One region of the Sphingomonas sp. 67-41 genome, then DNA from elsewhere that is predicted to be linked to it. Evidence: predicted binding sites of a transcription regulator. Region 1 holds the regulator's gene; each other region holds the start of a gene.

Region 1 (7,524 bases):
AGGGCGCGTTGCCGCCCTCGGCGGGGTCGCGGTCGCGCCAGCGGCCGTCATAGCGCAGGGGCTGCTTGTTCGCCTTCTGCTCGGCGCGCATCGCCTCCAGCTCCTCGGCGGTGGCGAAGCACTTATAGGCATGGCCATGTGCGAGCATCGTGCGCGCGACTTCGGCGTGCCGCTCGGCACGGGCGAACTGATAGACTTCGTCGCCGTCCCAATCGAGGCCCAGCCAGCGCATCCCGTCGAGGATCGCGGCAATCGCCGGCTCGGTCGAGCGCGCGCGATCGGTATCCTCGATGCGCAGCAGGAACTTGCCGCCATGATGGCGGGCGAACAGCAGGTTGAACAGCGCGGTGCGCGCGCCGCCGATGTGGAGAAAACCCGTAGGCGACGGCGCGAACCGCGTGACGACCCGTTTCGCACCCGTATCAGATGTTGCGCCCAACCGCGCTTGCTCCCAGACTAGATTTCCGATGGCCCATTCAGCCGCCGCAGGCGCCCCTAGCACGGGGTTTTCCCACCTTCAAATGGGGGGTGCGGCACTGTTCCGCCAGACCGGGGAGGCAGTCGAGCGCTGGCTCGAGGCGGAACGGGCGCAGTTGCCGCTCTGGCTGCCCGTGGCGCTGGGCGGCGGGATCACCGCCTGGTTCCTGCTCTCCGACGCGACGCGCTGGATCGCGTTCCTGCTTGCAGCGGGCGCGGTGGCGCTGCTGGGGCTGGTGCTGCCCGGGCGGCTGGGGCGGGTGCTGCTGCTCGGCGGGCTTGCCCTGGCAGCTGGGTGCGCGCTGATCTGGTGGCGGGCGGAACATGTCGCGGCGCCCGTGCTGGCGCGGCCGGCAGTGGTGGAGATGACCGGCCGCGTGGCGGCCGTCGAGCCGCTGCCGGCGCGCGCGCTGGTGCGGGTGACGCTGTTGCCGGGCCGGCGCGACCTGCCGCCGCGGGTGCGCGTGAACCTGGCGGCGAAGGACGTGCCCGAAGGCGTGGCGCGCGGCGCGACGGTGCGGCTGCGGGCCCGGCTGATGCCGCCCGCGGGCGCGTCGGTGCCGGGCGGTTACGACTTCGCCCGCGCGGCATGGTTCAACGGCCTGGGGGCGACGGGCAAGGGCTTTGCCCCGGTGGACGTGGTGGCGCCCGCCGAAGCATCGGGCGCGGACCTGCGCGCCGCGCTCTCGGCGCATATCCAGTCGCGTATTCCCGGCAGCGGCGGCGGCATCGCTTCCGCGCTCGCCACGGGGGACGAAGGCGCGATCGCCGAAGCCGATGTCGAGGCGATGCAGCGCTCGGGCCTTGCGCACCTTCTCTCGGTGAGCGGGCTGCACGTGACGGCGGTGACCGCGGCGGCGATGCTGCTGGTGCTCAAGCTGCTCGCCCTGAGCCCGACGCTGGCGCTGCGCTGGCGGCTGCCGCTGGTCGCGGCCGGGGCGGGGGCGCTGGCCGCGATCGGCTATACCTGGCTCACCGGCGCCGAAGTGCCGACGATCCGCTCCTGTGTCGCCGCGCTGCTCGTGCTGCTGGCGCTCAGCCTGGGACGCGAGGCGATCACGCTGCGGCTCGTCGCGGCAGGCGCGCTGCTCGTGCTGCTGCTCTGGCCCGAGGCGCTGGCGGGGGCCAGCTTCCAGCTGAGCTTTGCGGCGGTGACGGCGATCGTCGCGTTGCACGAGAGCCCGCGCATGCATCGCTGGTTCGGCAAGCGCGAGGAGGGTCGGGGCGCGGCGCTGCTGCGCGGTGCCGGCTCGCTGTTGCTCACCGGGGTGGTGGTCGAACTGGCACTGATGCCGATCGGGCTGTTCCACTTTCACCAGGCCGGCCTCTATGGCGCGCTCGCCAACATCGTCGCCATCCCGCTCACGACCTTCGTGATCATGCCGCTCGAGGCGCTGGCATTGCTGCTCGACCTGATCGGGCTCGGCGATCCCGCCTGGTGGCTCACCGCGCGGACGCTCGACCTGCTGCTCTGGCTGGCCCGGACCGCCGCTTCGGCGCCGGGCGCGGTGGCGGCGCTGCCGGCAATGCCGCACGGCGCCTTCGCGCTGGCGATGGCAGGCAGCCTGTGGCTGGCCCTGTGGCGTACCCGCGTGCGCTGGGTGGGCGCGGTGCCGCTGGCGATCGGGCTGGCCTGGATGCTCGCCACGCCCGCGCCCGATCTGATCGTCACCGGGGACGGGCGGCATCTCGCGATTCGCATGCCCGATGGCAGCATGGCCCTGCTGCGCGACCGGGCGGGGGACTATACCCGGGACATGCTGGCGGAGACGGGCGGTTCCGATGCCGAGCCGGTTGCGCTCGCCGACCAGCCGGGCGCGCGATGCAGCCTGGACCTCTGCATGATCGAGCATCGGGCTGGCGGCCGCGCCTGGCGCGTGGCGGCGACGCGGAGCGGCTATGCGCTGCCCTGGGCCGAGTTCATCGCCCTGTGTCGCAGCGTCGACGTGATGATCAGCGACCGGCGCCTGCCGCCCGGCTGCATGCCGCGCTGGCTCAAGCTCGACCGGCCGGCGCTGGCGAAGACCGGCGGGGTGGCGATCGCCTTTGCCAGCGGGCGGGTGACGATGGTGCGCGGGGCGGGGCGGCACCCCTGGCTCGATCCGTCCAGGGTACAGCCGGCCCGCACTCCCATTGCCGGGGCGCGAAATCCCTAGCTTTCAGCCGGGCCGGGCGCTCAATATTTGCGAAGCAGCCCGGCAAGGCGGCCCTGCACGCGGACCTGGTCGGGACGGTAGCGCTGGGGATTGTAATCGCGATTGGCCGGATCGAGGCGGATCATCGCGCCTTCCTTGCGGAAATATTTCAGCGTCGCTTCATTCTCGTCGATCAGCGCCACCACGATTTCGCCGTCCCGGGCAATCTCGGTGCGGCGGATCAGGGCATAGTCGCCGTCGAGAATGCCGGCCTCGACCATCGAATCGCCCGCCACTTCGAGCGCATAATGCTCGCCCGCGCCGAGCAGCGCGGCGGGAACGGGCAGCATGGCCGAATCCTGCAGCGCCTCGATCGGCGTGCCGGCGGCGATGCGGCCGTGCAGGGGAATCTCGACCACGTCATTGGCGGGAGCCGGGAGTGTCGACGGCGCGGAAGTTGCGGAAGTCGAGGCCATGGGAGACGCGGTTTTCGTTCCCGAAGCCTTCTTGGTCTCGCCCCGTTCCGGCATGCGCAGTACTTCGAGCGCGCGGGCACGATTGGGCAGGCGGCGAATGAACTCGCGCTCCTCCAGTGCCGAGATCAGCCGATGGACACCCGACTTCGACTTGAGGTCGAGCGCTTCCTTCATTTCCTCGAACGAAGGTGACACGCCAGTCTCGGCAAGCCGATCGGCAATGAAGCAGATGAGCTCGTGCTGCTTGCGCGTGAGCATCCAGTTTCTCCCGGTCTGGAACAGACTGGGAACGTTTTTGCAATGTTCCGCTTGCTTGTCAAGCGATGTCGAGGATTTCCGCCGAGTCGCCGGTTTTCGCCTCAGGAGCGCCCGCCGGGCGGACGATCAGGCAGGTGGCGCGCGCCAGCGTGCGCAGCATCGAGGAATCCTGGATCGTCGCGGCGCGGGCATGGCCGTCGATCAGCTCGGCGCGGAGATAATCGGCGCGGGGGCCGGTGGCGGGCAAGGGCTCGCCCAGGGTAACGGTGCGGGTGCGCGGCAGCGGATCGGCGGCACCGGCGAGACGCGCGACCAGCGGACGGACGAAGAGGGTCGCGGTGACGAAGGCAGAGACGGGATTGCCGGGCAGGCCGAGCACCGCCGCATCGCCCAGCCGACCGGCCATCATCGGCTTGCCGGGCCGCAGCGCGATCTTCCAGAAATCGATCGCTGCGCCGGCGGCCTCCAGCGCGGGGCGGACAAGGTCGTGATCGCCGACCGAGGCGCCGCCGGTGGTGACGAGCAGGTCGCAGTCGAGCGCGCGGAACGCCGCTTCGAGCACGTCCTGGCGATCGGGCAGGATGCCGAGGTCGATCAGCTCGACCGGCAGCCCGGCGAGCTGCGCCGCGAGGAGCAGGCGGTTGGTCTCGGGGATCTGGTCGGGGCCAAGCGGCGTGCCGGGAGGAGCGAGCTCGTCGCCGGTGGAAAGCAGCGCGACGCGCACCTTGCGGCGGACGGGCAGGGCGGCATGGCCCGCGATCGCGGCGAGCGCGATCCGGGCGGGCGTGATCGCTTCCCCGGCGCGGATGAGCAGGTCGCCCTGGGCGAAATCGAGCCCGCGCGGACGGACGCTGCTGCCCGGATGCGGCGGGCCTTCGCCGGCGAGCGCGAGGCGGCTGCCGTCGCGGGCGGCTTCCTCCTGCACCAGCACGGTGTCGGCGCCGGGCGGGAGCGGGGCGCCGGTGAAGATGCGCAGCGCCTGGCCGGGGCCGATCCCGCCGCCGAAGCCATGGCCGGCAGCGCTTTCCCCGATCACCTCCCAGGGGCCGGGCAGGTCGGCGAAGCGGATGGCATAGCCGTCCATCGAGGAGAGATCGGAGGCGGGCTGGGTGCGCAGCGCCGCCACGTCCCGGGCCGCCCATCGCCCTGCCGCCTCGGCGAGCGGGCATGTCTCCTCCGCCATCGGCATGGCGCGCGCGAGCAGGCGGCGCTGGGCTTCGGCGACGGGGAGGAAGGCGGACATGGATCCGGCCTAGGCCAGCGCCGCGCACGGCGCCAGCCTCAGGATCGGCCGGCAATCCGCCCCAGGTCGTGCTGCTTCAGCGGCAGGCGGAATTCGCACAGGAAGCGGTGGCGGTCATCGGTTTCGATCACCGAAGCCGGGCCGCCGCCGATGTTCGGCAGCGAGATCCACAGCTGGGCGCCGGTCGCAAAGGGCGCGCGCGTCTCGAACTCGACGAGCTGGGGCGTGATCGCGCGCAGCTTGACGTTCCACCAGCGCACGCCCTCGCGCACGCGTGCCGGCGCGTCGAGGCGGATCGCCTGCTTGTCCGGGATCAGCCCGGTCGGCTCGTGCATCATCGCGATCCGCGTGTGATGCGACGGAGTCTGCTGCACCTGGCGCAGCCACGGCATCAGCACCTGCCAGGGCAGGTCCTCGTCAAAGGCGACGCCGGCGAGATTGCCCTGCGACCATTTCACTGCGCCGTCGAGCGGACGCAGGCCGTCGAAGTTGATCTGCACCAGATCGCCCAGCTGGAGCGCGATATCGGTCTCGAAGCCGCAGCCGCCCTGGGAGAGGTTGCGGCTGCGCGTGAATTCGACCTGGTTGCCGCGGCGCACGCAGATCGTCTGGTGCAGCTCGACGCGAGGCACCGAGCGGCGCTCGGCGGGAAGGGCGGCGAGATTGCGGGCGAGCGTGCCGATCACGTCGATCGGCAAGTCGAACAGGAAGCCCGCCGAGCCCTGCTCGGTCCAGGCGATGCGGCCGGGCAGCGACTGGCCGTTGGCGAGTTCGAGCCGGAGCCCTTCCTCCTCCACCACCTCGTCATCGAGCTGGAGCATGGCGCCGACCGCGCTGAGCTTGCGGATCGCGCAGGCCAGGCGGCCGGTCTCGCCCGCCAGGAAGGCCGAATCGAACGCGGCATGCTCGCCGGGTTCGGCAAGAAGCTGCGTGCCCGGAGGCTCGGCCGACAGGCTGAAAATGGTGGAGGACGCAAGTCCTTGTCGCATAAATGATTTTCCCGCCCCGGCCCATGCGGATAGTGGAGCCCAGGATCTGAAGGCGGGGTTAATCCGCAGGGTTGCGGAATTCCTAATGCGCGCGCCGAACCCTCAATCCCGATCCGGCGCCCCCAACGGGAAATAGGCGCGATAGGGCCGGGCTTCCTCGACGCAGCGGGCGACCGAGGGGCGGGCGAGCAGGCGGGCGCGATAGGCGCGCAGATTGGCCAGTGCCTCGGGGATCGGGCGTACCCAATCGGCATAGAAGAGCGAGGGCGCAGCGGCGCAATCGGCAAGGGTGAAGCTGTCTCCCACCGCCCAGACGCGCCCGGCCAGATGGGCGTCGAGCCAGGCATAGACCTTGTCGAGCCGCGCCATCGCCTCGCCGAGGCCGACGGGATCGCGCCGTTCCTCGGGCAGCAGCGCGTCGAGCACCGGCCTCTGCATCGTGCCCATCACGTAATTGTCGAAGATCCGGTCGAGCATCCGGGCCTGCACGGCGATATCGGCATCGGCGGGGATCATCGGCACCGGGCCGAGGTGATGGACGTGAAGATATTCGATGATCGCAGTCGCCTCGAGCACCGTGCGGTCGCCTTCGACCAGGACCGGGAAGAGCTTGAGCGGCCAGCGCGCCTCCAACTCGGCATTGGCCTCGGCGTCCTCCAGGTTGCGGAAGGTGAAGGCGGTGCCGTTCTCGTAGAGCGGGATCAGCGCCTTCCAGGTGTAGGACGAGAAGGGGTGGCCGAAGAGCTGAAGGGTCATGGCATCCTCTGATAGTTAGGTTATTGGCTAACTATTTCGATTCGACGGCGCTGTCACGCATTTTCTCGCCCTTGCCTCGCCCTGACATCGCTTCGTCATCCCCGCCAGCGCGGGATGACGGGGTTTGCTGATTGAGACGGGATCCGCTGATCCGAGCGCGACCTCAGGCCGCCCAGTCGCCCGATTTGCCGCCCTTCTTGGAGAGCAGGCGAATCTCGCCGATCACCATCGCCCGGTCGAGCGCCTTGGCCATGTCGTAGAGCGTGAGCAGCGCAGTGGAGACGGCGGTGAGCGCTTCCATCTCGACGCCCGTCTGTCCCTCGGCGGCGGCAGTGGCGGTGACCGTCACGCCCGCCTCGTCGGGCGCTAGGTCGACTGCGACCCGGGTGAGCGGCAGGGGATGGCAGAGCGGGATCAATTCGGCAGTGCGCTTGGCGGCCATGATCCCGGCGATGCGGGCGGTGGCGAGCACGTCGCCCTTCTTCACCGCCCCGGCGCGGATCGCGGCGGCTGCCTCCGCCGACATCGCGATCCGCCCGGTGGCGACTGCCTCGCGCAGGGTGACGGCCTTGCCCGCGACATCCACCATGCGCGCCGCGCCGGTTTCGTCGAGATGGGTGAGGTCCGTCATTTCCCGTTCCCCGAGGGGAAGAGGGAAGTTGCGCGCGCCCCGCTCATCCCACCAGGGCCCGGGTTGCGGCTTCCACATCGTCCTGGCGCATCAGCGACTCGCCGATCAGGAAGCAGCGGATGCCGTGCGCGGCCATCGCGTCCAGGTCGGCGCGGCCGTTCAGCCCGCTCTCGGCGACAAAGGTGCAGTCGGCCGGCGCATGGGCGACGAGTTCGTAGGTTTTCTGGACATCGACTTCGAAGGTCTTGAGATTGCGATTGTTCACGCCGATCAATCGCGAGCGGAGCCGAAGCGCCCGTTCGAGCTCGGCGGCATCGTGCACCTCGACCAGCACGTCCATGCCAAGGCCGAGCGCCGCATCCTCGATCTCGGCCATCTGCGCATCCTCGAGCGCGGCGACGATGATCAGGATCGCATCGGCGCCGATCGCGCGCGATTCGAGCGCCTGCCACGGATCGACCATGAAGTCCTTGCGGATCACCGGCAGGTCGCAGGCGGCGCGCGCGGCGATCAGATACTCCTCATGCCCCTGGAAATATTCGAGATCGGTGAGCACCGA
Region 2 (7,524 bases), on a different contig from region 1:
CATAGACGTCGGGCAGGAAGTGCATCTCGATCTTGAGCACGCCGTCGCCCTGGCACGCCTCGCAGCGGCCGCCCTTGACGTTGAAGCTGAACCGGCCCGGCTTGTAGCCCCGCGCCTGGGCCTCGGGCAGCCCCGCGAACCAGTCGCGGATGCTGGTGAAGGCACCGGTATAGGTCGCCGGGTTCGAGCGCGGGGTGCGGCCGATCGGCGACTGGTCGATGTCGATCACCTTGTCGAGGTGCTGGAGGCCGGTGATCCGGTCATGCTTGCCGGCGAGCAGGCGGGCGCCGTTCAGCTGGCGCGCGGCGGCGGCATAGAGCGTGTCGATCGTGAAGCTCGACTTGCCCGAGCCCGAGACGCCGGTGATGCAGGTGAACGTGCCGAGCGGGATCGATGCGGTGACGCCGCGGAGGTTGTTGGCGGTGGCGTTCTCGACCGTGAGCTTCTTGCCCGTGCCCTTGCGGCGCTTGGTCGGCACCGGGACTTCGCGCGTGCCGTTGAGATAGTCGGCGGTCACCGAGCCGGTGGCGGTCAGGATCTGGTCGAGCGTGCCGCGCGCGACGACCTCGCCGCCATGGACGCCGGCGCCCGGGCCCATGTCGAGGATATAGTCGGCGGTGCGGATCGCGTCCTCGTCATGCTCGACGACGATCACGGTGTTGCCGAGATCGCGCAGCCGGCGCAGCGTGGCGAGCAGCATGTCGTTGTCGCGCTGGTGCAGGCCGATCGACGGCTCGTCGAGGACGTAGAGCACGCCGGACAGGCCGGAGCCGATCTGCGAGGCAAGGCGGATGCGCTGGCTCTCGCCGCCCGAAAGCGTGCCCGAGGTGCGATCGAGATTGAGATAGTCGAGGCCGACATTGTTGAGGAAGCCCAGCCGCTCGTCGATCTCCTTCAGGATCGCGCGGGCGATCTCGCGCTGCTGGTCGGTCAGCGTGGCGGGGAGCGCCTTGAACCAGCCGAGTGCGTCGACCACCGAGAGGCGCGTGGCGTGGCTGATATCCTCGCCCGCGATCTTGACCGCCAGCGCCTCGGGCTTGAGGCGGGCGCCGCCGCAGGTCTCGCAGGGATGGGCCGCCTGGTACTTCGACAGTTCCTCGCGCATCCAGGCGGATTCGGTCTGGAGCATGCGGCGGTTGAGGTTGCCGATCACGCCCTCGAACGGCTTCTTCACATCGTACGACTTCTTGCCGTCGACGAAAGTGAGGGTGACCGGCTTGCCGCCGGTGCCGTGGAGGATGATCAGCCGGACCTCGCCGGGCAGGTCGCGCCAGGGCGTGTCGAGGCTGAAGCCGAACTCGCGGGCAAGGCTGCCGAGGACCTGCATGTAATAGGGGCTGGGCGGGTTGGACTTGGCCCAGGGGACGACCGCGCCCTTCTTGATGCTGAGATCGTGATTGGGGACGACCAGATCCTCGTCGAACACCAGCTTCTCGCCCAGGCCGTCGCATGCCGGGCAGGCGCCCTGGGGCGCGTTGAACGAGAAGAGGCGGGGTTCGATCTCGGGGATGGTGAAACCGGAGACGGGGCAGGCGAACTTCTCGGAGAAGACGATGCGGTTGTCGGGAATGCCGGCGCCCTTGAGGCTGCCGCCGGTGGCGTTGAACTCGGCGCGGGCTTCCTGGACGCGGGCGCCCGTCACTTCGGCGACGCTGGCGTCCACCAGGTCGACATAGGCCAGCCCGTCCGCGAGCTTGAGCGCGGTCTCGAAGCTCTCGGCGAGGCGGGTGGCGATATCGTCGCGGACGACGAGGCGGTCGATCACCACTTCGATGTCGTGCTTGTATTTCTTGTCGAGGGCGGGGGCCTCCTCGATCAGATAGGTCTCGCCGTCGATGCGGACGCGCTGGAAACCGGCGCGCTGCCATTCGGCGAGCTCCTTGCGATACTCGCCCTTGCGGCCGCGCACGACCGGAGCGAGGAGGAGCAGCCGGGTGCCCTCGGGCAGCGCCAGGACGCGATCGACCATCTGGCTCACCGTCTGCGCCGAGATCGGCAGGCCGGTGGCAGGCGAATAGGGAATGCCGACGCGCGCCCAGAGCAGGCGCATGTAATCATAGATCTCGGTGACGGTGGCGACCGTCGAGCGCGGGTTGCGCGACGTCGTCTTCTGCTCGATCGAGATGGCGGGGCTCAGGCCCTCGATATGATCGACATCGGGCTTCTGCATCAGTTCGAGGAACTGGCGGGCATAGGCGCTCAGCGACTCGACATAGCGGCGCTGGCCCTCGGCATAGATGGTGTCGAAGGCGAGGCTCGATTTGCCCGAGCCCGAAAGACCCGTGATCACCGTGAGCGTGTCGCGCGGAATGTCGACGTCCACGCCCTTCAGATTGTGCTCGCGCGCGCCGCGGACGGAGATGTGGGTAAGCATGCGGGAAGCCTGACTGTTCCAGTTATGTTCCGATTATAGGGAGCACGCCGGCGAGGTCAACGCGCGAGATCGCATGTGGGGCCACGGGGCGGGCGCGGCAAGGGCGGTGCGGGTTGCGGCGGCGTGACGGCCGTCACGCGCGGCCGGGACGGGGACGCGGCATGGTGGCGCCAGATCAGGGAGACCGACCATGGCCACGCCGCTTGCATTCCAGCACGCCTATGACGCGATCCAATCCTATGTCGCCGAGCGCTTTCCCGAGCAGAGCGACGCCTGGGACGGCATCGTGCCCTCGGGACCCGAATGGGGCTTCACCGCGCCGGGCTGGCGCGCCGCCGCCAGCAGGATCGTCGCCGCCTTCAACGCATTGCTGCCCAGCGGCGTCTCGGTGAATGTGCCGGCGGCGGCGAAGGACAATCATTTCGACAAGCCGATGATCGAGTTCCAGCGCTATCTCGCCGCGCTGGCCGATCGCCGGGCGAGCGTGCGTGCGCTCGAGCGGCTGGAGGTCTGACATGGTCCGCCCTCCGCGCATCGCCGGCCTTGCCGTGCTTGCCGGCGCCCTGGCCGGTGCGGCTGCGCCCGCCCGGGCACGCGACGTTCCCGCGCCCGACGCGGTGATCGCCCGCGCGTGCCTGGGCCGGGTCGGCCAGGCCATCGATCAGGCGGCGCTCGGAGAGGCGCTGCTGGTCGAGGCGGGCAGGCGCCCCGCCGACTGGGCCTGGCAGGGCGCGGAGGCGCAGCGCGACGCGCGGATCGGGCGGATCCTCGAGCAGCTGCGTCGTCATCCGGACAGCGCGGAAGCCGCGCATCCCGACCAGGCCTTCCGCGACCTGGAGCGCGAAGGCGTGGTCGCCCGGCTGGGACGCATCGCCATGGGGGCGGCCGAGCCCGCGGAAGACGCCTATCTGATCGCGGGGGCGATCCAGCAGCTGGAGACCCGGCTGATGGCAAAGGCGAGCGAGGACGATGCCTTCGCCATCGCACCGCACCCGGCGCGCCGCGGCTTCCTGTTCCGCGAGGAAGCGCCCGGCTGGACGTTCACCTGCCGGCCGCCGGCAACGCCGGATCCGGGCTATATCGCATCCGCCGAGAAGGTGACGGCGCCCTATGCCTGGGCGATCCGGGCCAAGCCCGAGGAACTGGCGCTGACCGGCAAGGACCGCAAGACCGCGGGCGCCGCGACGATCGCCGTCGACCGCACCAACACGATCCTCGACGATGGCTCGATCAAGAAAGTGAGCAACTTCCGGATCGACGCGACTCTCGGCTATCGGATCACGCCCGCGACTTCGGCTGACACGGTCTATCTCTACGATCGCTACGTCCTGTCGCGCTCGCGGACGCGGCCCCTGCCCAAGCTCGATCCGGGTGCGAAGGAAAGCGATGGCGATACCGATGCCTTCGAGGCCGGCTTCCTGACCAGCGCCGAGCTGACGCCGAACGCCGCCGCGGCGAAGCTGTTCGTCGATGCCAAGGCGGCGACCGTCTATGATTTCGCCAAGGATGGCGCACGGCTGAAGGGGGCGATGCTGTTCCGGCCGGTGCTGGACGCGGACATCGGCATTTGCGGGCTGGAGAGCTATGGCGCGAAGCTCGGCTGGCTCAAGACCCGCTGCCGGCTGCAGATCGACCTGGAGGCGTCGCGCATCCTGCGGCGGGGGCGCATCGAGCGGGGCGACTATGACAATTTCGTCGCGCTGGGCGTGCGGCCCTCGTTCGAGGCATTCGTGCCCACCGGCGGCGAGACTGCGCTGCTCGGATCGGTCAACTACCGCATCCTGCCGATCCTCGACGGCAAGCCCGGGCATATCGAGCGGCTCGACATGAGCGTGAAGTTCCGTTTCTGGACGGAAACCACGGCCGGCGTCGATATCGGCTTCGCCTATTCGAAGGGGCGCAACGAACTCTCCTACGAGAAGGAGGATGTGCTGAGCATCGGGCTGGGCCTCATCTATTGAGGCGTGGTCGGCCGGTGCTTCGCGTTGGCATGGCTTCCGTGGGATGCGGAAGCGCGATCGGGAGGATGAAGATGACGACGACGGCCATGACTCCGTTCGGAGAATTCTGCCAAACCTATCTCATCACGGCGGCGACGGCGGCGGCGTGGGGGAAATGGTTCCTCGCGGCGGGCTTTGCCGCCGGCACGCTCTATGCGCTGATCGAAGCATATAGGCGGTGGAAGGCGCCGATCGTCCAGGCCGACGGCACCGGGCTTGTCGGCGGGACGACGACGGGCCTGCCGATCAAGGACCTGGCCGATGCCCTGCGCGAGCTGGTCGCCGCGCTTGCCGCCGCGCCGGTGTGGCTGGGGATGGTGGCGGCGGGCATCTTCGCACTCTGGGTGACCGGCGCGATGGTCCCCGACAGATGCACCCAGCCCGACACCTACAGGTCGCCGCAGAATCCGGCCCCGCCGGCCCCGGGCGCGAAGTAGCCGGGGCACGCCGCCGGCGGGCCGCGCCCTGGCCTTCCTTTCGCGAAGCTGCATATGCATTTCACACGCCGTTCAGCGGCGCGGGCGGAAGCTCGCGGCACGATACAGGAGGGCAGGGCGATGCGGTTCGAGAGGATGATCCGGCTGACGATGCTGACCGGGGCGGCGTTCGCGCTGCCCGGCGCCGGCGTGGCGCTGGCCGGGGCGGCGCCGGGCACGGGCCAGTCCGCGCCGCAATCGGCCGACGACTATCAATGGATCGACCAGGCCGATGCGTTGTGGGACGCGATCGGCGACGCGCCGCCCGACTTCGCCTTCGCCTTCGAGGGACAGGAACCCTGGGCCTGGCAGACGACCGACGGCTACACGATCATCGTGGAGGATGCGGGGACGGGCGGGATCCGCAGCTATTATTTCGCGCCGGGCGCGTCCGGGCCGTTCCTCGCAGTCGAGCCGGGGATGAGCTTCGCCTATGTGCGCGGACGGCTTGCCATGGTCTATGACGCAGATGGCGAGGCGGCGCCCCGGGCCGAGTTCGGCGATTATGACGATGCGGCCGGCGATCTCTACGCGCGCGCCGTGCGGCTGCGCGAGGCGCTGGCGGGGCGCGACTATCGTCCGGTCGATACCGATGCCTGGATCGATGCCAGCCCCTATCTGCTCAGCTTCATCCAGGTCTGGGACAGCGGGCGCAGCCGCTATCCGGGCTGGAACCGCTATCACGACCGCAGCGACGCCGCCGCCTGGCGCCGTCGCCTCGAGGCCGAGCAGCACCGCCGCCGCGAGGCGGCCGAGCGCTTCCGCCACTGGCGCGAGGGCGGTTTCCAGGGCCCGCCGCCGGGCCGTTTCCATCCGCCGGGCCGCGGGCCGCATCAGCCGGGCCGGCCGGGGGCGGGGCGCCCGCCGCAGCCGGGCTGGGGCTGGTCGCGCCAGCCAGGCCGCCCCGGCGGGCCGGGAACCAATCCGCCGCCGCGCCCGGGCACGCCGAACCTGGAGCCCGGCGGTCCTCCGGTCCCGGGCCGCCCGCCGATGACGCGCCCCTGGAGCGGCGGGCCGGATGGGACGCGCGTGCCCGGCTGGCGGCGTGGCCGCCCCGAAATGCCGACACCGCCCGGAGCGCCCGGCGCGGGGCCGGATATGGGCAATCCGCCGAATTCCGGCCCGCGCCCGCCCCGGCCGGGCGGCGGCACCGGCTGGCAGCGCCCGGCGTCCCCGCCGCCGGTGGTGACGCCGTCGCCCGCGCCGGTCCCGCCGCCTGCCGGGGCGGAGAACCCGCCCGCGCCGCCGGCATGGTCGCGCCCGGGCTGGAGCCGGCCGCGTCCGCCGGCGGATGGGGACAATGCGACGCCGGTGCCGCCGCGCCCGATCCGGCCCGAGGGCGGCTGGAACCGGCCGCGTCCGCCTGCGGAGGGGGACAATGCGACGCCCGCGCCGCCGCGCCCGGTCCGGCCGGAGGGCGGCTGGAACCGACCGCGTCTGCCCGCGGCCGGGGAGGGCGCGACTCCTGCCCCGCCCCGTCCGCCGCGACCGGAAGGGGGCTGGCAGCGGCCCGCGCCGCCCGCACCCGGCAGCGCACCGCCGCCACGGCCGAACTACACGCCGCCGCCGCCGCGCCCCAGCGCGCCGCCGCCGGCTCCGCGTCCGGCTCCGTCGCCGCGCCCGCCCAAGATCACCGCGGAAGACATGCCGCACTAGGCGGTGCGGAAGGGCAGCAGCGCCGCATAGCTGCTCAGCGGCGCGGCGCCGGGCAGCTCCATGCCGCGTCCGAGCAGGAAGGCGTGGCGGACGATTTCCGCTTGCTGTTCGATGCCGTAGCGCAGGAAGGGGCGGCCGGGCTCGAGCACATAGCCATAGCGGCAGAAGGGATGGCGCCGCAGCGGCAGGAACAGGCCCTGCTGGTGCTGCCAGACATGGACGAGCTCGTGGACGAACAGCCCCTGCAGCGCGAGCGGCGCGGCGGCGAAATCCTCGCGATAGAGGCCGGATGCGGGATTGAAATGGATCGTGCCCAGCGGCGCCATGGTGGTGTTCCGCGGCTGGAAGAACGCCCATTTGCGATTGGCGACGAAGGCGCGGGCCGGATCGAGCGCGTCGCCGAACACCGAGCGGGCGAGCTCGGCTTCGCCGGGGGTGAGCGGGCGGGAAGCAGGCATGGGCCCTAGATGGCGCGGGCGGACGGGCTTGTCATCCGTGCGCCGGCCCGCCAGATAGCGCCTTCCCGAATTCCCAAGGAGTGAGCCGCCATGCGCCAGGAACCGATCGTCGTTCGCCCGATCGTCTTGTCCTGCCCGCAGGTGTCCCATGTCTTGCTTCGTAACCCTGGATTCGCTTTCCGCCGCCACGCCTGAGGGCAGGCCGCTCTTCGATGATCTGACGCTGGCGCTCGGGCGGGAACGCACCGGGCTGGCGGGGCGCAACGGCTCGGGCAAATCGACCTTGCTGCGCATCGTCGCGGGCGAAATGCCGCCTGTGGCGGGGAACGTCACGCGCGCCGGCAGCATCGGCGTGCTGCGCCAGGAATGGCCGGGCGGGTGGCACGTCGACGAAGTGCTCGGCGTGCGCGAAGGGCTGGCGCAGCTGGCCCGGGTGCTGGCCGGCGAGGGAAGCGCGGAGGACCTTGCCGAAGCCGACTGGACCCTGGAGGAGCGCGTGGCCGCCGCGCTTGCCGAGGCCGGGCTGGACGCGATGGCGCTCGACCGGCGCGTGGCGACGC
Region 3 (7,524 bases), on a different contig from region 1:
GCCATGCTCGCACACCCGAAAACGGCCACGGCCGGGCGGGAAGAGGTCGCCGCAATCGCCCATCCGGCGGAAATGGCGGCGCGCCTCCGGGTGGCTCACGAAGCTGCTGGCGGCAAGGTGCGGGTCTTCGGCGGAGAGTTGGTCGACCAGCTTCCACAAGGCGGGCCCGTCGGGCGGGGAGCGTTCCCAGCCGGGAAAATACGCGCCTTCGTCGACCAGCGGGAAGGCGGGGGACAGGTCGAGCCCGATCAGCGCCCGCGTGCCGCCGTCCGCCAGTTCGGCGAGCCAGTCGGCAATGTCCTGGCGCGACCAGGCGCGCTCGACCAGTTCGGGCGGACCGGCGCCGGCCCCGGCGCGCGCCACGGCGAGCCCCCTGGGCCGCTCGACTGCCTGGCCCGACCAGTCGATCGCGATGAAATCGGTGAAAGCGGGCACTTAGTTCCTCGGAAGGAAAGGAGGAGCGCTCATGGCCGCTCCGCCATTCCGGCCGCGATGCGCTGGGGCTTCTTCGCGCGGTCCCACCAGGCGCGCTGGATATAGAGTTCGATCCGCTCGCGACTGTCGGTTCCGTAGCGCACGAGCAGCATCGGATAATTGGCGTAGTGAGCGGTCTGCCAGAAGGTCTCCGGATCGGTTTCGAACAGGATCTCCTTCTCGGGGCTGGTGACCATCAGCCCGAAGCTGCCCTGCTCGCGCCCGGGCGACATGAAGCCCTTGCCGTTGATCTTGGGGCAGGGCGTGCCCCACCATTTCTCCATCACCACGTCGGGCAGCGTGCGGGCATAGGCAGTGGCGTCTTCCCAGTCCTTCATTCGCCCGATTTCCTTCCGTCGTCCCGCCGCCGCTCGCGCATCTCGTTCCACCAGGCGATGCGTTCGGCGATGCGTTTCTCATGGCCGCGATCGGTGGGGGTGTAGAAGGTCTGCGGCGCCATCTCCTCGGGCCAGTAATCGTCGCCCGAGAAGCCGCCCTCGGCGTCGTGATCATAGGTATAGCCCTTGCCATAGCCGATGTCCTTCATCAGCCGGGTGGGGGCGTTGAGGATGTTCTGCGGCGGCATCAGCGAGCCGGTCTCCTTCGCCGCGCGCCACGCCGCCTTCTGTGCGGTATAGGCCGCGTTCGATTTGGGCGCGGTGGCGACATAGAGACAGGCCTGGGCGATCGCCAGCTCGCCCTCGGGAGAGCCGAGGAATTCATAGGTGTCCTTGGCCGCGAGGCACTGGAGCAGCGCGTTGGGATCGGCGAGGCCGATATCCTCCACCGCCATGCGCACCAGCCGGCGCAGCACGTAGAGCGGTTCCTCGCCGGCAGTGAGCATGCGGGCGAGATAATAGAGCGCCGCCTGGGGATCGCTGCCGCGCACCGATTTGTGCAGCGCGGAGATCAGGTTGTAATGCCCCTCGCGATCCTTGTCGTAGACCGCGACGCGGCGCTGGAGGAAGTTCGACAGGCCGGCGGGATCGAGCGGCGCCTCGAACCGTACCGAGAACAGAGTCTCGGCCTGGTTGAGCAGGAAGCGCCCGTCGCCGTCCGCGCTTGCCACCAGCGCGTCGCGCGCTTCGGGGGTCAGGGGCAGGGGGCGCGCCTCCAGCGCCTCGCCGCGATCGAGCAGCAGCGTGAGCGCCTCATGGTCGAGCCTGCGGAGGATCAGCACCTGCGCGCGGCTGAGCAACGCCGCGTTGAGCTCGAACGACGGGTTCTCGGTGGTCGCGCCGACCAGGGTGACGGTGCCGTCCTCGACATAGGGCAGGAAGCCGTCCTGCTGCGAGCGGTTGAACCGGTGAATCTCGTCCACGAACAGAAGCGTGCGCCGGCCGAGCCGGGCATATTCCTTCGCCTCGGCGAACACCTTTTTGAGATCGGCGACGCCCGAGAAGACCGCGCTGATCGCGACGAAGCGCAGGCCCACCGCATCGGCGAGCAGGCGCGCGATCGTGGTCTTGCCGGTGCCGGGCGGGCCCCAGAGGATGATCGACGAGAGCTTGCCCGCCGCGACCATCCGCCCGATCGCGCCTTCGGGACCGGTCAGATGCTCCTGCCCCACGACATCCTCGAGCCGTTGCGGGCGCAGCCTGTCGGCCAGCGGGCCGGCGGCACTTCCGGGGGCGTGCGGCGCCTGTTCCTCGGTCGCGAAAAGATCAGCCATCGTCGGCACAGATAAGCCCGGCGGGCCCGTTTTCCCACTGCGGATATCGGCGCCGGAAAGTCACGAAAGCCCCGACATCATCGCGCGCGGCTCGGCGCTTCCCTGTCTTCCCGCGCAGGGCGGCCGCGGGGAAGGAAAGGTTGGCAGGCATTGTGGAACAATACGGGAACAAGCAGGATTGTCAACGTCGAGGCTTGTAAAGAGTGATTTAAGATATATCTTAGAGCAATCACGAGTCGTACAGGAGATATTATGCGACATCATCATTGCGGCCATCGCGGCATGCATTTCGGCCGCCGCGGCGGCTTTGGCGGCGGCGCGCCGGACTTCATCATCGGATGGGGCATGGGGCGCGGCGGCTTTGGCGAGCGTGGGGAACGGGGCGGTCGACGCCGCATGTTCGACGGCACCGAGCTGCGCCTCATCCTCCTCAAGCTGATCGAGGAACAGCCGCGCCATGGCTATGACCTGATCCGCGAGATCGAGGAGCGTTCGGGCGGCGCCTATGCCCCCAGCCCGGGCGTGGTCTATCCGACCCTCACCATGCTCGACGACATGGGCCTGATCGAGGAGAGCAAGAGCGAAGGCGCCAAGAAGCAGTTCGCGATCACCGAGGCGGGCACGGCGCATCTCGCCGAGCGGACCGAGGAAGTGGCGGCGCTGTTCGAGCGGCTCCAGCAACTGGCGGGGCTGCGCGAGCGATCCCATGGCGGCCCGATCCGCCGCGCGATGGGCAATCTGCGTGCCGTGCTGCAGGAACGTCTTGCGGGTGAAAGCGTCGATGCCGACATGCTGCACGGTGTCGCGGAGATCCTCGACGAGGCGGCGCGGAAGATCGAGCGGCTCTGAGCCCGGTGCCGCGGATTGAAATGCTGAGGCGGCGGCTCGGGATCGTGCCGCCGCCGATGGAGACGAAGCGCATGACCATGACTCTGTTTTCGGCCGAGACGCTGGCCCCCACCGCACATGCCAGCCGCTATCTGCAGCAGCTGTGCAAGCATTGGGAGCACAGCCTTCAGGTGGAGTTCACGCCGGAGAACGGCACGGTGATCTTCCCGAAGGATGCGCGCGGCGCGGACCATCCCGGCGACGCGGTGGTGACCTTCAACGTCGCCGAGACCGGGCTCGACATCCGCATCGACGCCAGCTCGCCTGAGCAGCTCGAGGGGCTGAAGGGGGCGGTGGAGCGCCATCTCGACCGGTTCGCCTTTCGCGAGGACGGGCTGCGATATGCGTGGAAGTGACGCCTGAGGCGGGGACTCGCATCGCTTCCGCGTCCCCGCATTTTCTCACCCCCGCCGCGCGATCGCCTCGAGATAGGCGTCGAGCACCTTCTGGTTGATCGCGTCCCATTGATAGGTCTCGGCGATCGCATGCCCGGCCGCGCCCGCGGCTTTCCGCGCGGCATGGTTCTCGCAATAATGCTGGATCGCATCGGCATAGCGGCCCACCGCGCCCTTGCCGGGATCGACCAGCAGGCCGCTCACATTCTCCTCCACCATGCCGACCGGACCGACCGCATTGGCGGCGACCACGGCCACGCCGGCGGCCATTGCCTCCAGCGTGACGTTGCCGAAGCTCTCGGTGAGGGAGGGGTTGAAGAAGACGTCCATCGAAGCGACCGCACGCCCCAGATCGTCGCCCGCCTGGAAGCCGGCGAACACCGCGTCGGGCACGCGATCGGCGAACCATTGCTGCGCGGGGCCCTTGCCGATCACCAGCACGCGATGCTTCACGCCGCGCCGCTGCAACTCGCCGACCACTTCGGCGAAGATGTCGAGCCCCTTTTCCAGCACCAGCCGGCCGAGGAAGCTCACGGCGACTTCGTCATCCGCGATGCCGAGGGCGCGCCGCCATTCGAGGCTGCGCCGGCCCGGATTGAAGCGATCGTGATTCACGCCGCGCGACCAGATCTGCATCGGCCGCTCGACGCCCCAGCTGCGCAGCAGCTCCTCCATGCCGCGCCCCGTGGGCATCACGGTGTCGAACCGGTTGTAGAAGCGCGTGAGCGTCCAGATCAGCAGCGGCGTGACGAAGCCGATATGATAATAAGCTGGATAGGTCTCGAACCGGGTATGGACCGAGGCGACCGAAGCGATGTTGTTCCGGCGCGCCCAGGTGACTGCGCGGTGGCCGAGTATCTCGGGCGCGGAGACATGGACGAGATTGGGGGCGAAGGCCTCCAGGTCGGGCAGCACCGCCTTGATGCCCTTGGCGAACTTGTACTCGTCGCGCCCGCCCGGCACGGGCAGCGCGGGCACGCTCACCAGATCGCCCGTCGGCGGGAAGGCGGGCGTGTCGGTGGTCGGCGAATAGACGCGGACCTTCACGCCCTGATCGAGCAGATAGCCGACGAGCAGGTTGAGCGCCTGGTTCGCACCGTCGCGGACGTAGTTATAGTTGCCGCTGAACAGCGCGACGCGGAGGTCGGTAGGCTTCATGGCGCGCGCGATACCGCCCGCGGGCCCGGGGGGCAACCTTGGCGCATAGTTCTCCTTTGTGGAGGAGGGGTGGAGAAACCGTCGGTATCGCGTGCAGGGTCCCGGCCCCGCCCCCGTCGCCCGGCGAACGGGCGTTTCCAGGCTTGTTCCTATCTTGTTCTCTCGCTAGTCTCGCGGGCATGGCGAAACTCAAGAAGCGTTATGTCTGCCAGGCCTGCGGCTCGGTCTCCTCGCAATGGGCCGGGCAATGCGGCGATTGCGGCGAGTGGAACCAGATGGTGGAGGATGCCGGGGCGGTGGTGACGCCGTTCCAGGCCCGCCACAACCTCCAGTCCGGCGGGCGGGCGATCCAGCTGACCGGGCTCAACACCGATATCGCGCTGCCCGAGCGCACCTCGACCGGCATCGCCGAGTTCGACCGCGCGCTGGGCGGCGGCTTCGTCGAGGGCTCCGCCACGTTGATCGGCGGCGATCCCGGCATCGGCAAGTCGACGCTGCTGCTCCAGGCGGCGGCCAAGATCGCTTCGCGGGGGCTCTCCGTCGCCTATGTCTCGGGAGAGGAAGCGGCGGACCAGGTGCGGCTGCGCGCGCGGCGGCTGGGCCTGGGCAAGGCGCCGGTGATGCTCGCCGCGGCGACTTCGGTGCGCGACATCCTGACCACGCTGGGCGAGGGCGCGCCGCCCGCGCTGCTGATCATCGATTCGATCCAGACGATGCATTCGGACCTGATCGAAGGCGCACCGGGAACGGTGAGCCAGGTGCGTGCCGCCTCGGGCGAACTGATCCGCTTCGCCAAGGAGCGCGGCACCGCGCTGGTGCTGGTCGGCCATGTCACCAAGGACGGCAGCATCGCCGGCCCGCGCGTGCTCGAGCACATGGTCGACACGGTGCTGGCGTTCGAGGGCGAGCGCAGCCACCAGTACCGCATCCTGCGCGCGGTGAAGAACCGCTTCGGCGGCACCGACGAGATCGGCGTATTCGCGATGCAGACCGAGGGGCTGGAGGAAGTCTCCAATCCCTCGTCGCTGTTCCTCACGTCGCGCGACGAGAATGTGACCGGCACGGTGGTGTTCCCCGCGCTGGAGGGAACCCGGCCGGTGCTGATCGAAGTGCAGGCGCTCACCGTGCGGCTGGCGAGCGGCGCGACGCCGCGGCGCGCGGTGGTCGGCTGGGACAGCGGGCGGCTGGCGATGATCCTCGCGGTGCTGGAGGCGCGCTGCGGACTCAGCTTCTCGACCTGCGAAGTCTATCTCAACATCGCCGGCGGCTATCGGGTGCAGGATCCGGCGGCGGATCTGGCGGTGGCGGCGGCGCTCGTCTCGGCGCTGGCCGAACGGCCGATCGCGGCGGACGCCGTGGTGTTCGGCGAGATCGCGCTGTCGGGCGAAGTGCGCCCCGTCGCACATGGCGCGCTGCGCTGCCGCGAGGCGGCGAAGCTGGGCTTCGGCCGCGCGCTCGCCCCCGCCGTGCAGGCGAAGGACAAGGGAGGGCTGCAACTGGCGGGGTTCAAGTCGCTCGGCCAGTTCGTCGATCATCTGCTGGGGCGTTAGGGCGCGGCTCCGTCAATTGCCAAGGGGTTGCAATCGCTTGCCGGGCTATAGAATATCGTATCGCAAGCAGATTGGCGGGGCGATCGATGTTGCGAGAATTGGCCGGCGAATGGGCGCGCCCCGGGATGCTGGTGCCGACATCCTGCGCCGTGGCGCTGATGGGGGCGATCCTGTGGGCAGGCGCCGAGCCCGCCCGCACCCCGCCGCCATCGCTTGCGTTCGAAGGCTTGCCGGTGAGCGGCAGTGCGGCGGATGCGCGGCGCGCCGGCTTCACCGAATGCGTCAAGATCGACGCGTTCCGCGCGCGCTGCCGCCGCGCGGGGCTGATGGTGGTCGGCGAAGGCCCCTATGACGCGGCCATCGACCTGATCGGCAGCGACGGGCGCGGCGGCTTCGACCACCTGACCCTGTGGCGGAACGGGGACCAGAAGGAGATCTACAAGCTGGTCGAGGCACTGCAGCGGCGGGGCTGGATGCATTGCGAGACCGGCAACGAGCGATGGGGTGACCAGGACATCTACACCCGCAAGGGCGTGCCGGTGCGCGTGTCGATGGACCTCAGCTATTACGGCAAGCGCCGGGTGCGGATCATCCCGCCGTGGAACCAGAGGGAGCGGAGCTGCACGCCCTATCATTGAGAGGGCTATCCTTTCCGCGCCTTACGCCCCACATTGACGGAATGAAGCGAAGCACTGCCATTTCCATCGCCTCGGGAGTCGCGGTCGCCGCGATCGGCGGCCTCTTCCTCTATTCGCGCGCGACCCGCCCGCCGGTGATCAACAAGAAGGTGCCCGAGCCGGCGCGGCCGGTCGATCTCACGCGCTATCTCGGCAAATGGTACGAGCTGGCGCGGCACGAGAACCGCTTCGAGAAGGGCCTGGACGCCGTGACCGCCGAATATGCGCTGCTCGAGGACGGCAAGATCAGCGTGACCAACAGCGGCACCCAGGGCTGGCCGGACGGCGATCGCAGCGTCTCCGAGGGCAAGGCCGTCGTCGCCGACGAGGCGACCAACGCCAAGCTGAAGGTCTCGTTCTTCGGTCCGCTCTACACCGGCGACTATTGGATCCTCGATCATGACGAGGAGTATGCATGGTCGATCGTCGGCGAACCGAGCGGGCGCTATCTATGGGTGCTGTGCCGCGAGGCGGTGCCCTCCTCGGCGCTGGCGCAGGCGATCATGAAGCGCGTCGAGGAGCTCGGCTATGACCGCTGGGCGCTGCGGATCACCCGGCAGGGCTGATTTCCTCTCCCGTTTCCCATCCATCCTCCGCTATAGGCCGTCCCCGGGGAGGGACGTGTTCCAATGACTTTGACCGGGCTCGACATCATCGTGCTGCTCGCGATCGGCGGCGCCGCCGTGCTGGGCTTCCTGCGCGGCTTCGTC
Region 4 (7,524 bases), on a different contig from region 1:
CATCACCGACCAGACGCAGCTCGAGCAGCTGATCGAGAAGAACCGCGACGACGGCATCACCCTCACCGTGCTCGGCTTCGGCCAGGGCAATCTCAACGATGCGATGATGGAGTCGATCGCCGACAAGGGGAACGGCAACTATGCCTATGTCGACGGGATCGACGAGGCGCGGAAGGTGCTCGACACCGAGCTGGCCTCCACGCTCTTCACCATCGCGAAGGACGTGAAGGTCCAGGTGGAGTTCAATCCGGCGGCAGTGCGCCAGTATCGCCTGATCGGCTATGAGAATCGCGCGCTGCGCGAGCAGGATTTCCAGAACGACAAGGTGGACGCGGGCGATATCGGTGCCGGGCATCAGGTTACCGCGATCTACGAGATCGTCCCCGCCGGCGCCAAGGGCTGGCTGCCCGAGCGCCATTTCGCCGCCAGTCGCCGGCCCGAAGGCCAAACCCCGGATACGGGCACGGCGCAGGGCGAACTGGCCCAGGTCCGGCTCCGCTACAAGCTGCCCGAGGGCGGCGCCTCGCGCCTGATCACCCGGCCGGTCGACGCCGGCCAGCTGCGGAACGCCCCGATGCCGCGCGGCGACCTGGCCTTTGCGGTGGCAGTGGCCGGCTTCGCGCAGAAACTGCGCGGCGACGATCTGCTCGGCGACTGGGGCTATGCCGACATCAGGCGCCTCGCCGGCACGCAATGGGGCTTCAGCCAGCAAGCCTGGTGGCGGAGCGAGTTCCTGCGCCTGGTCGATCTCGCAAACACCCAGGCGCGTACCGCTTCGACGGCAGGCCGCGGGGAAGATCGGGCACTCTAGCCTCCCCCGCATCCGGCGGCGATCCAGGGCGCCGCCGGCCGCCGCGGCCCGGCCCTTCGTCCCCTTGAGGCCGGGCCGCGGCACCCATTTGCTTCACGCCAACGCGTCATTCCCACGAAAGCGGGGGTGACGGACGTAGTTTCAAAGGCTTGCCTGGAGTTCTCAACCTAGCGCCGGTTCACCACCGCATGGTCTGACCCGGCCGCATTGTCGGCGACATTCCCCGGCGCCACCGGCGGTTGCGAATTCAGCCCGTCCGCCGGCCGTGCCCCCGCGCAGCCATGGAGCTGCTTGTCGCCGATGCGGATATCGGCGGTTAACGGTCGCTCGATCGCCGGATCGCCGCCTTCGACGCAACGCGTACCGGTGAAGGTGATCGTCACCGGCGCGCCCGCGACGTCCTTGGTGGTCCACACCGCCTTCCCCGCCTGGACCTGCGGCGAGACAGGGTAGAATTGCGTCACGCTTCCCTCGGTCCCGCGCCCGGCGAAGCGCGTGAGCGTGATCGATCCGGGCGCGACCTCGAGCGACCAGGTCAGCGCGTTGTCGGTGGCGCGCAGCGGCGCGTCGAGTGGGATATCGCCCAGTCGTGGCCCGGCCGGGCTCGGCTTGGCCGCCGGCGCTTCGGTCTTCTCGCTCGATCCGCAGCTCGCCAGCACGAGCAGCGCGGCAATGGCGAATGCGCGCATTTACCATCCTCCCTCGGCCGCGACCCTGCACGGGCCGCGCCCGCCGGGTCAAGCGGCAGGCCGCGCCCCCAATTCTTCATTCCCGCTGTCCGACAAGACAATGTTCCTATATTGTTCCAATCCATGATCGACGCGAGTCGCCTTGCCGCTGCCCCTTCGCCGCCCCCGCCGGTGCTCGAAGAGAGCGGAGCCGGGGCCCCGTACCGTGATCCGCCACCGATCCTCGCCTTCCCGCCCCGGCCGCTGCGCTGGCTCTATCTCGATCTCAATTCCTATTTCGCCAGCGTCGAGCAGCAGCTGAACCCCGATCTCCGCGGGCACCCGGTGATCGTCGCGCCGGTGGACAGCGACACCACCGTCGCCATCGCCGCCTCGGTCGAGGCGAAGCGGTACGGCATCTCCACCGGCACCCCGGTCTGGGAGGCCAAGCGCCTGTGCCGGGATCTGCGGATCACCCCGGCCCGGCACGAAAAATATGTCGAGTTCCACGAGGCGGTGCTGGCCGAGATAGGGAAGCACATTCCCGTCACCCATGTCTGCTCGATCGACGAGGTCGCCTGCCGGCTGCTCGACAATGAGAACGATCCGGCGGCCGCAGTGGCGCTCGCGCATCGGATCAAGGCGGGAATCCGCATGCATGTCGGCGAATGCCTCACCAGTTCGGTGGGCATCGCGCCGAACCGTCTCCTCGCCAAGCTCGCCTCCGACATGCAGAAGCCCGACGGCCTGGTGGTACTGACGGCGGACAAGCTCCCCCAATGCCTGTATCCGCTGCGTCTGCGCGAGATCGCCGGCATCGGCGCCAAGATGGAGAAGCGGCTGGCGCAGGACGGCATCCTCGACATCCGGCAATATTGCGAGCGCCGCCCGCGCGACGCGGGCAATGCCTGGGGCGGCGTCAATGGCGACCGGCTCTGGTATCTGCTCCACGGCGTCGAGCTGCCCGACAAGCCGACCCAGAGCCGCACGATCGGGCACAGCCATGTGCTCAGCCCGCAGAGGCGCGGGCTCGAGCCCACCCGGCTCACCGCGCGCCGCCTGGCGCTCAAGGCCGCCAGCCGCCTGCGCCGCAAGGGCTATCGCGCGCGCCTGCTGGTGCTCCACGGCAAGTTCGAGGACGACAAGTCGGGCTGGCGCGCCTCGATCCGCCTGCCGGACACGCAGGACAGCTTCGTGATCCTCCATGCGCTCGACCAGATCTTCCCCCGCCTGGCCGAAGCGGGGCGCGGCCGGCCGGGCGGCTTCCGGCTGCGCATGGTGGGCGTGACGCTCTGCGAAATCGCGGCGGTGGAGGGCGAGCAGGGTTCGCTCTTCGCCGCGCTCGATCCGGACGATCCGCTGGCCCGCGAGACGCGCACGCTCGCACTCAGCCGCGCGATGGACCGGATTAACCATAGATTCGGCCGCAACGCCATTTCGGTCGGCCCGCTGCACGGCGGCAGAATCGATCGGGTAGGGACAAAGATCGCTTTCGGACGTATTCCGGAAATGAGCGAATTCCATGAATGACATCGGTGTCGGTCATGCGATCGCAATATTCCAGGCGTGATACCGCACCGCACAATTGGAATGTAACTCTATAACACGAATCGCTTGACGATTCTTGCATGGTGAACGAAAGCTCCTGCCCGCTATGAAGAAAGCCCCCTTTTTTGCCGCCGCCGCCGTGCTCCTGTCGCTCGCGGCCTGTGAGAACAAGCCCGAGGAAGTCTCGGGCACCGCGCCCGATCCCCAGGCCGAAGCGCTGAAGAACGCTCCCAAGGTCGAGCTGCCGCCGTCGATCGCTTCGTCGGTCTCGATGCGCTGCAAGGACAACACCGTCGTGTTCGCCGACTTCTACAAGGGCGACAAGCAGGTCCTGATCAAGGAGGCCAAGGACGGCCCTGGCACCATGCTCAAGGCGCCGGAAGCCGGCCAGCCCTTCGTCGCCGCGGGCGGCTACAAGGTCACCGGCACCGCCAAGAACGCCACGATCGAGATTCCGGGCAAGGGCTCGCGCGCCTGCCACGCCTGATCGCGGTACAGTGTTTTCATCCGAGGGTCGGCGGGCATTCCCGCCGGCCCTTTTTCATGCGAGGCTTGAAGGCGAAGGGAGCGAATCCGGGTGGCGACTGTCGCGATCTACAGCCTGAAGGGCGGTGTCGGTAAGACGACGCTGGCGGTGAACCTGGCCTGGGCCTCCGCCACCCTGTCCGCGCGCCGCACCCTGCTCTGGGACCTCGATCCCCAGGCCGCCGCCACCTTCCTCGTCGAGCCGCAGGGCAAGACCCGCGACCAGGCCCAGGCGATCTTCACCAAGGACGTGGCGCCGGCCAAGCTGGTCCAGCACACCGGTACCGAACGGCTCGACCTGATCGGCGCGGACACGTCGCTGCGCGGCCTCGACCTGACTTTCCACGAACTCGACAAGAAGAAGCGGCTGGCCAAGCTGCTCGCCGAACTCGACCGGGCCTATGATCGGATGCTGCTCGATTGCCCGCCCGGCCTGACCGAGACCAGCGAGCAGGTGATGCGCGCCGCCGACCTGATCGTCGTGCCGGTGATCCCCTCCCCGCTCTCCACCCGTGCCTTCGAGGAGGTTTCGGCGCATCTCGCCCGCAAGGGGGGCAAGGTGCCGCTGATGCCGGTCCATTCGATGGTCGACCGCCGGCGGAAACTCCATGTCGAGGCGGTGGCCGCGCGCCCCGACTGGCCGGTGATTCCGATGGCGAGCATCGTCGAGGCGATGAGCGTGCACCGCGCCGCAGTGGGCGACTATGCCCCCCGTACCCTCGGCGCCCAGGCCTTTGCCGGGCTGTGGCAGGCAATCGAGCGCCGGCTGGCGGGCAAGAAGCGTTGAGCCGCGCCCAGCCGCCCCAGCAGGAGCTGGATCCGGACCTGGTGCTGCGTGCCTATGCCATGGGCGTCTTCCCGATGGCCGATCACCGCAGCGCGGCCAGCGTCTATTGGGTCGAGCCCAAGCTGCGCGGCGTGCTGCCGCTGAACGGCTTCCACCTGTCCCGCTCGCTCAGGAAGGTCATCCAGTCCGGCCGTTTCCGCCTGACCGCCGATGCCGCGTTCGAGCACATCATCCGGCTCTGCGCCGAGAGCGCCGCCGACCGGCCGGACACCTGGATCAACGGCCCGATCGAACGCGTCTTCCTCGAACTGCATCGCCGCGGCTTCGCGCATTCGCTCGAATGCTGGGACGGCGATACGCTCGCCGGCGGCTTGTATGGCCTGGCGCTGGGCCGGGCGTTCTTCGGGGAATCGATGGTCACCCGCATCCCCAACGCCTCGAAAGTGGCCTTCGCGCACCTCGTCGCACGGCTCGGAGCCGGCGGGTTCGCGCTGCTCGATTGCCAGTTCATCACCGAGCATCTCACCACGCTGGGCGCGGTCGAGATTCCGCGTGACGACTATGTCGCGTTGCTGGCCGGGGCGCTGGGCGATTCGGCTGCCGGGCTCTCGGTCGGCGCGCCTTCGGTCGACGGCGACTTCTTCGCGCTCGACACATTGCCCGATCCGCTGCCGCCCGCCGCGGGCGCCGGCACCGTGTCGGGCCCGCTGTCGCGGAAGGTCATCGCGCAGCTCTTGGGCCAGACGTCGTAGATCGGATGCTGGACGACGTTGAGCGCCGGACGCTCCGCGAACAGCCAGCCCGAATGGACGCGGTGCCATTGCTTGTCGAGCTCGAGCACATCGACCTGCACAAAGGCGCCGGTGAGCTGGTCCGCTTCCCAGGGCGCGGTCTTGTCGCAGGCCCTGAGGCGGACGATCACATCGCCGATCCGCACCGCCTGGCCCGGCTTCAGCTTGAATTCGCGCGCTTCGCCGTTGCGCTTGTTGAGGATGCCGAGCACGGCGACGCGGTCCTTCATCGGCGTCGCAGCCGCATCCTCGATCGCCTTGCCGTCGCGATCGACGGTGATCACGTCGGCCGCCGCCTTGTCCGAAGCGCCGCCGCCGGTGACGATCTGGTCCGAAACCGAATTGTTCGTGGGACCGCCGCCGCTGCCCGAACAGGCGCCGAGGGCGAGCAACAGCCCGACCGCGGCGGCTCCGGCACGGCAACGGATCATGCGCCGGGGGTCCAGGCCTCGTAGTCGCCGGTGGCGCGGGCACGGTGCCCGCCCTTCTCCAGCGCGCCGCTCGGACGATAGGCGAGCTGCGAGCCGGTCAGGTTCATCTCGGCGGGCTTCTCCCACGCCTTGGGCGCCGGCAGCGCCTGGTCCGGCGCCGAATCGATCTGGTGGTGCAGCCAGCTGAACCATTCCGGCGGCACCCGGCTCGCATCGTTCGAGCCGTTGTAGATCACCCAGCGGCGCGGAATGCCGTTGGGATCCTGGCCGCCCTCGTAATAGACGTTGCCCAGATCGTCCTCGCCCACACGCGTCTTGCCGCGCAGGCCCATCCAGGTGCCGAAGGTGGCGCCGTTCCACCAGGTGAAGGGATTGAGATTGAGACCCATGGGCGCGGATTAGCGGGGAGCGCGCGGAGAGGCAATGATTACTGCTTCTCCCAGCGCACCTTGTCGCCGGCCCGGATGCCGAGCTTCGCCGAAAGGCCAGCGTTGATCTCGAGCACCGCCGCCACCGGCTCGCCCGACTTCACGTTATCCTCCGAAAACGGCACGGCATTCTCGCCGATCCGGGCGATCGTGCCGTCCTCGCGGATGAACAGGATGTCGAGCGCAGTGGGCGTGTTCTTCATCCAGAAGCTCGCCTCGCGCGGCGGGCCGTCGGCCGGATAGGGCGCGAAGAGCATGCCGCCGTCCTGCGGGATGTTGGTGCGGAACATCAGCCCGCGCTCCTGCTCGGCAGTGGTGCGGGCGAGCTCGACATGGAAGACGTGCGGGCCATTGGCACTGTCGACCGTCACGTCGATCTTTCGCGCAGCCTGCACCGCGGCTGGCCGGGTCTCCGCCTCGCCCTGACACGCACCCGAGACGAGCAGCACGGAAGCGGCGAGCGCCGCTCCCAACCCACGCAGGAACTTCATCGTCTCAGCCGGTCCTTTCGACCGCCACGGCGAGCGGCCCCTTTTCGCCATCGACGATGCGCGCGCTGAGCGACTGGCCGGGCTCGACCTCCTCGATATCGGCGCGGCGCAGCGTCTCCATATGGACGAATATATCGGCCGAGTCGGATTCGCGCACGAGGAATCCATAGCCCTTGAGGCGATTGAACCATTTCACCGTCACCGGCTCGAACGGTCCGGCAGTGGCGATCAGCTTCACCCGGTCGGCCCGATCGGCCTGGCGCTTGGGCGCCTCGACCGCCTGGCTGAGATCGATCGAAAGGATCTCGCGAGCCTGCAGCCCCCGCTGGCGCTGCACCGCCGTACACTCCACCCGAGCGCCCTCGGGCAGCGAGCGGCGGCCATGATCCTGAAGCACGGTGAAGTGGATCAGGATGTCGCCCACGGCAGCGTCGTCGGCAACGAGAAAGCCGAAACCCCGCGTAACGTCGAACCATTTCACGACACCGGCAAAGACCTGGTTTTCATCCACCGGGTCCTCGCCAATCCCCCCGTTATCGTTCGGCGTGTCTGTATAGTCGTTCTGCGCAACCTGTTGGTCAGCACGCATTTCCTGTTCCCCCGAAGGGTCACATTAACATGGTATTTTCCATAAATGGAATTGCCTTTGTTGCCGATCTGGCATCAAGCGTCGCCGAGTGCGGTTTCCGGGTCGTCCCCCGGCGCCATGCGGACGATCGCGCGGGCCAGTCCCGGCGCATGCCCGGCACGGATCATCGCAGCCATCTGCTTCTCCTGGAGCGGCCGGTCCGCCGCTTCGCGGGCATAGGGACCGATGCGCCTGCGCCGGGCAAAGGCGATCGCGCTCGCAAGTCCTTCCGCCGCGATCGCCAGCGCCAGCGCGGCGGCATCCGCCTCCTCCACGCCGGCGAACCGCAGCGCCTCGCGCACCCGGCGGGCCCCCAATCCGCGCCGCGCCATCGCCCCCGCCTTGGATTCGGCATAGAGCCGGTCGTCGACATAGCCGAGCTCGGCCATGCGCTCGGCCAAAGCCTCGGGATCGGG

What was found. Region 1 encodes LexA, which represses DNA repair genes until DNA is damaged. Its sites were predicted from a motif close to GTTCCNCNCTTGTTCT; they were not measured.
Region 2: the regulator LexA is predicted to act here: its motif matches at 2,390-2,405, upstream of uvrA (excinuclease ABC subunit UvrA).
Region 3: the regulator LexA is predicted to act here: its motif matches at 4,733-4,748, upstream of radA (DNA repair protein RadA).
Region 4: the regulator LexA is predicted to act here: its motif matches at 1,603-1,618, upstream of BGP17_RS00500 (Y-family DNA polymerase).

The regions. Positions count from the first base shown of each region.
Region 1 covers NZ_MKWJ01000011.1:61,855-69,378, forward strand. Annotated here, with positions in the region: gene gltX (glutamate--tRNA ligase) at 1-439, opposite strand, end outside; gene BGP17_RS06040 (ComEC/Rec2 family competence protein) at 522-2,633, shown strand; gene lexA (transcriptional repressor LexA) at 2,654-3,346, opposite strand; gene BGP17_RS06050 (molybdopterin molybdotransferase MoeA) at 3,405-4,589, opposite strand; gene BGP17_RS06055 (PilZ domain-containing protein) at 4,628-5,578, opposite strand; gene BGP17_RS06060 (glutathione S-transferase family protein) at 5,681-6,334, opposite strand; gene moaC (cyclic pyranopterin monophosphate synthase MoaC) at 6,498-6,965, opposite strand; gene trpC (indole-3-glycerol phosphate synthase TrpC) at 7,009-7,524, opposite strand, start outside.
Region 2 covers NZ_MKWJ01000008.1:113,635-121,158, reverse strand. Annotated here, with positions in the region: gene uvrA (excinuclease ABC subunit UvrA) at 1-2,374, opposite strand, end outside; gene BGP17_RS04470 (hypothetical protein) at 2,565-2,888, shown strand; gene BGP17_RS04465 (hypothetical protein) at 2,890-4,335, shown strand; gene BGP17_RS04460 (hypothetical protein) at 4,407-4,811, shown strand; gene BGP17_RS04455 (hypothetical protein) at 4,932-6,506, shown strand; gene BGP17_RS04450 (vgr related protein) at 6,503-6,964, opposite strand; gene BGP17_RS04445 (ABC-F family ATP-binding cassette domain-containing protein) at 7,113-7,524, shown strand, end outside.
Region 3 covers NZ_MKWJ01000013.1:23,848-31,371, reverse strand. Annotated here, with positions in the region: gene BGP17_RS07175 (hypothetical protein) at 1-435, opposite strand, end outside; gene BGP17_RS07170 (hypothetical protein) at 465-812, opposite strand; gene BGP17_RS07165 (replication-associated recombination protein A) at 809-2,146, opposite strand; gene BGP17_RS07160 (PadR family transcriptional regulator) at 2,399-2,995, shown strand; gene BGP17_RS07155 (DUF2218 domain-containing protein) at 3,073-3,390, shown strand; gene BGP17_RS07150 (glycosyltransferase family 4 protein) at 3,436-4,587, opposite strand; gene radA (DNA repair protein RadA) at 4,767-6,137, shown strand; gene BGP17_RS07140 (hypothetical protein) at 6,224-6,775, shown strand; gene BGP17_RS07135 (lipocalin family protein) at 6,817-7,380, shown strand; gene BGP17_RS07130 (CvpA family protein) at 7,444-7,524, shown strand, end outside.
Region 4 covers NZ_MKWJ01000001.1:96,037-103,560, forward strand. Annotated here, with positions in the region: gene BGP17_RS00490 (vWA domain-containing protein) at 1-811, shown strand, start outside; gene BGP17_RS00495 (hypothetical protein) at 979-1,500, opposite strand; gene BGP17_RS00500 (Y-family DNA polymerase) at 1,624-3,009, shown strand; gene BGP17_RS00505 (hypothetical protein) at 3,134-3,514, shown strand; gene BGP17_RS00510 (ParA family protein) at 3,605-4,339, shown strand; gene aat (leucyl/phenylalanyl-tRNA--protein transferase) at 4,336-5,091, shown strand; partial or broken gene BGP17_RS23850 (DUF2155 domain-containing protein) at 5,127-5,561, opposite strand; gene BGP17_RS00525 (NADH:ubiquinone oxidoreductase subunit NDUFA12) at 5,558-5,950, opposite strand; gene BGP17_RS00530 (DUF192 domain-containing protein) at 5,989-6,480, opposite strand; gene BGP17_RS00535 (cold-shock protein) at 6,485-7,069, opposite strand; gene BGP17_RS00540 (RecX family transcriptional regulator) at 7,144-7,509, opposite strand.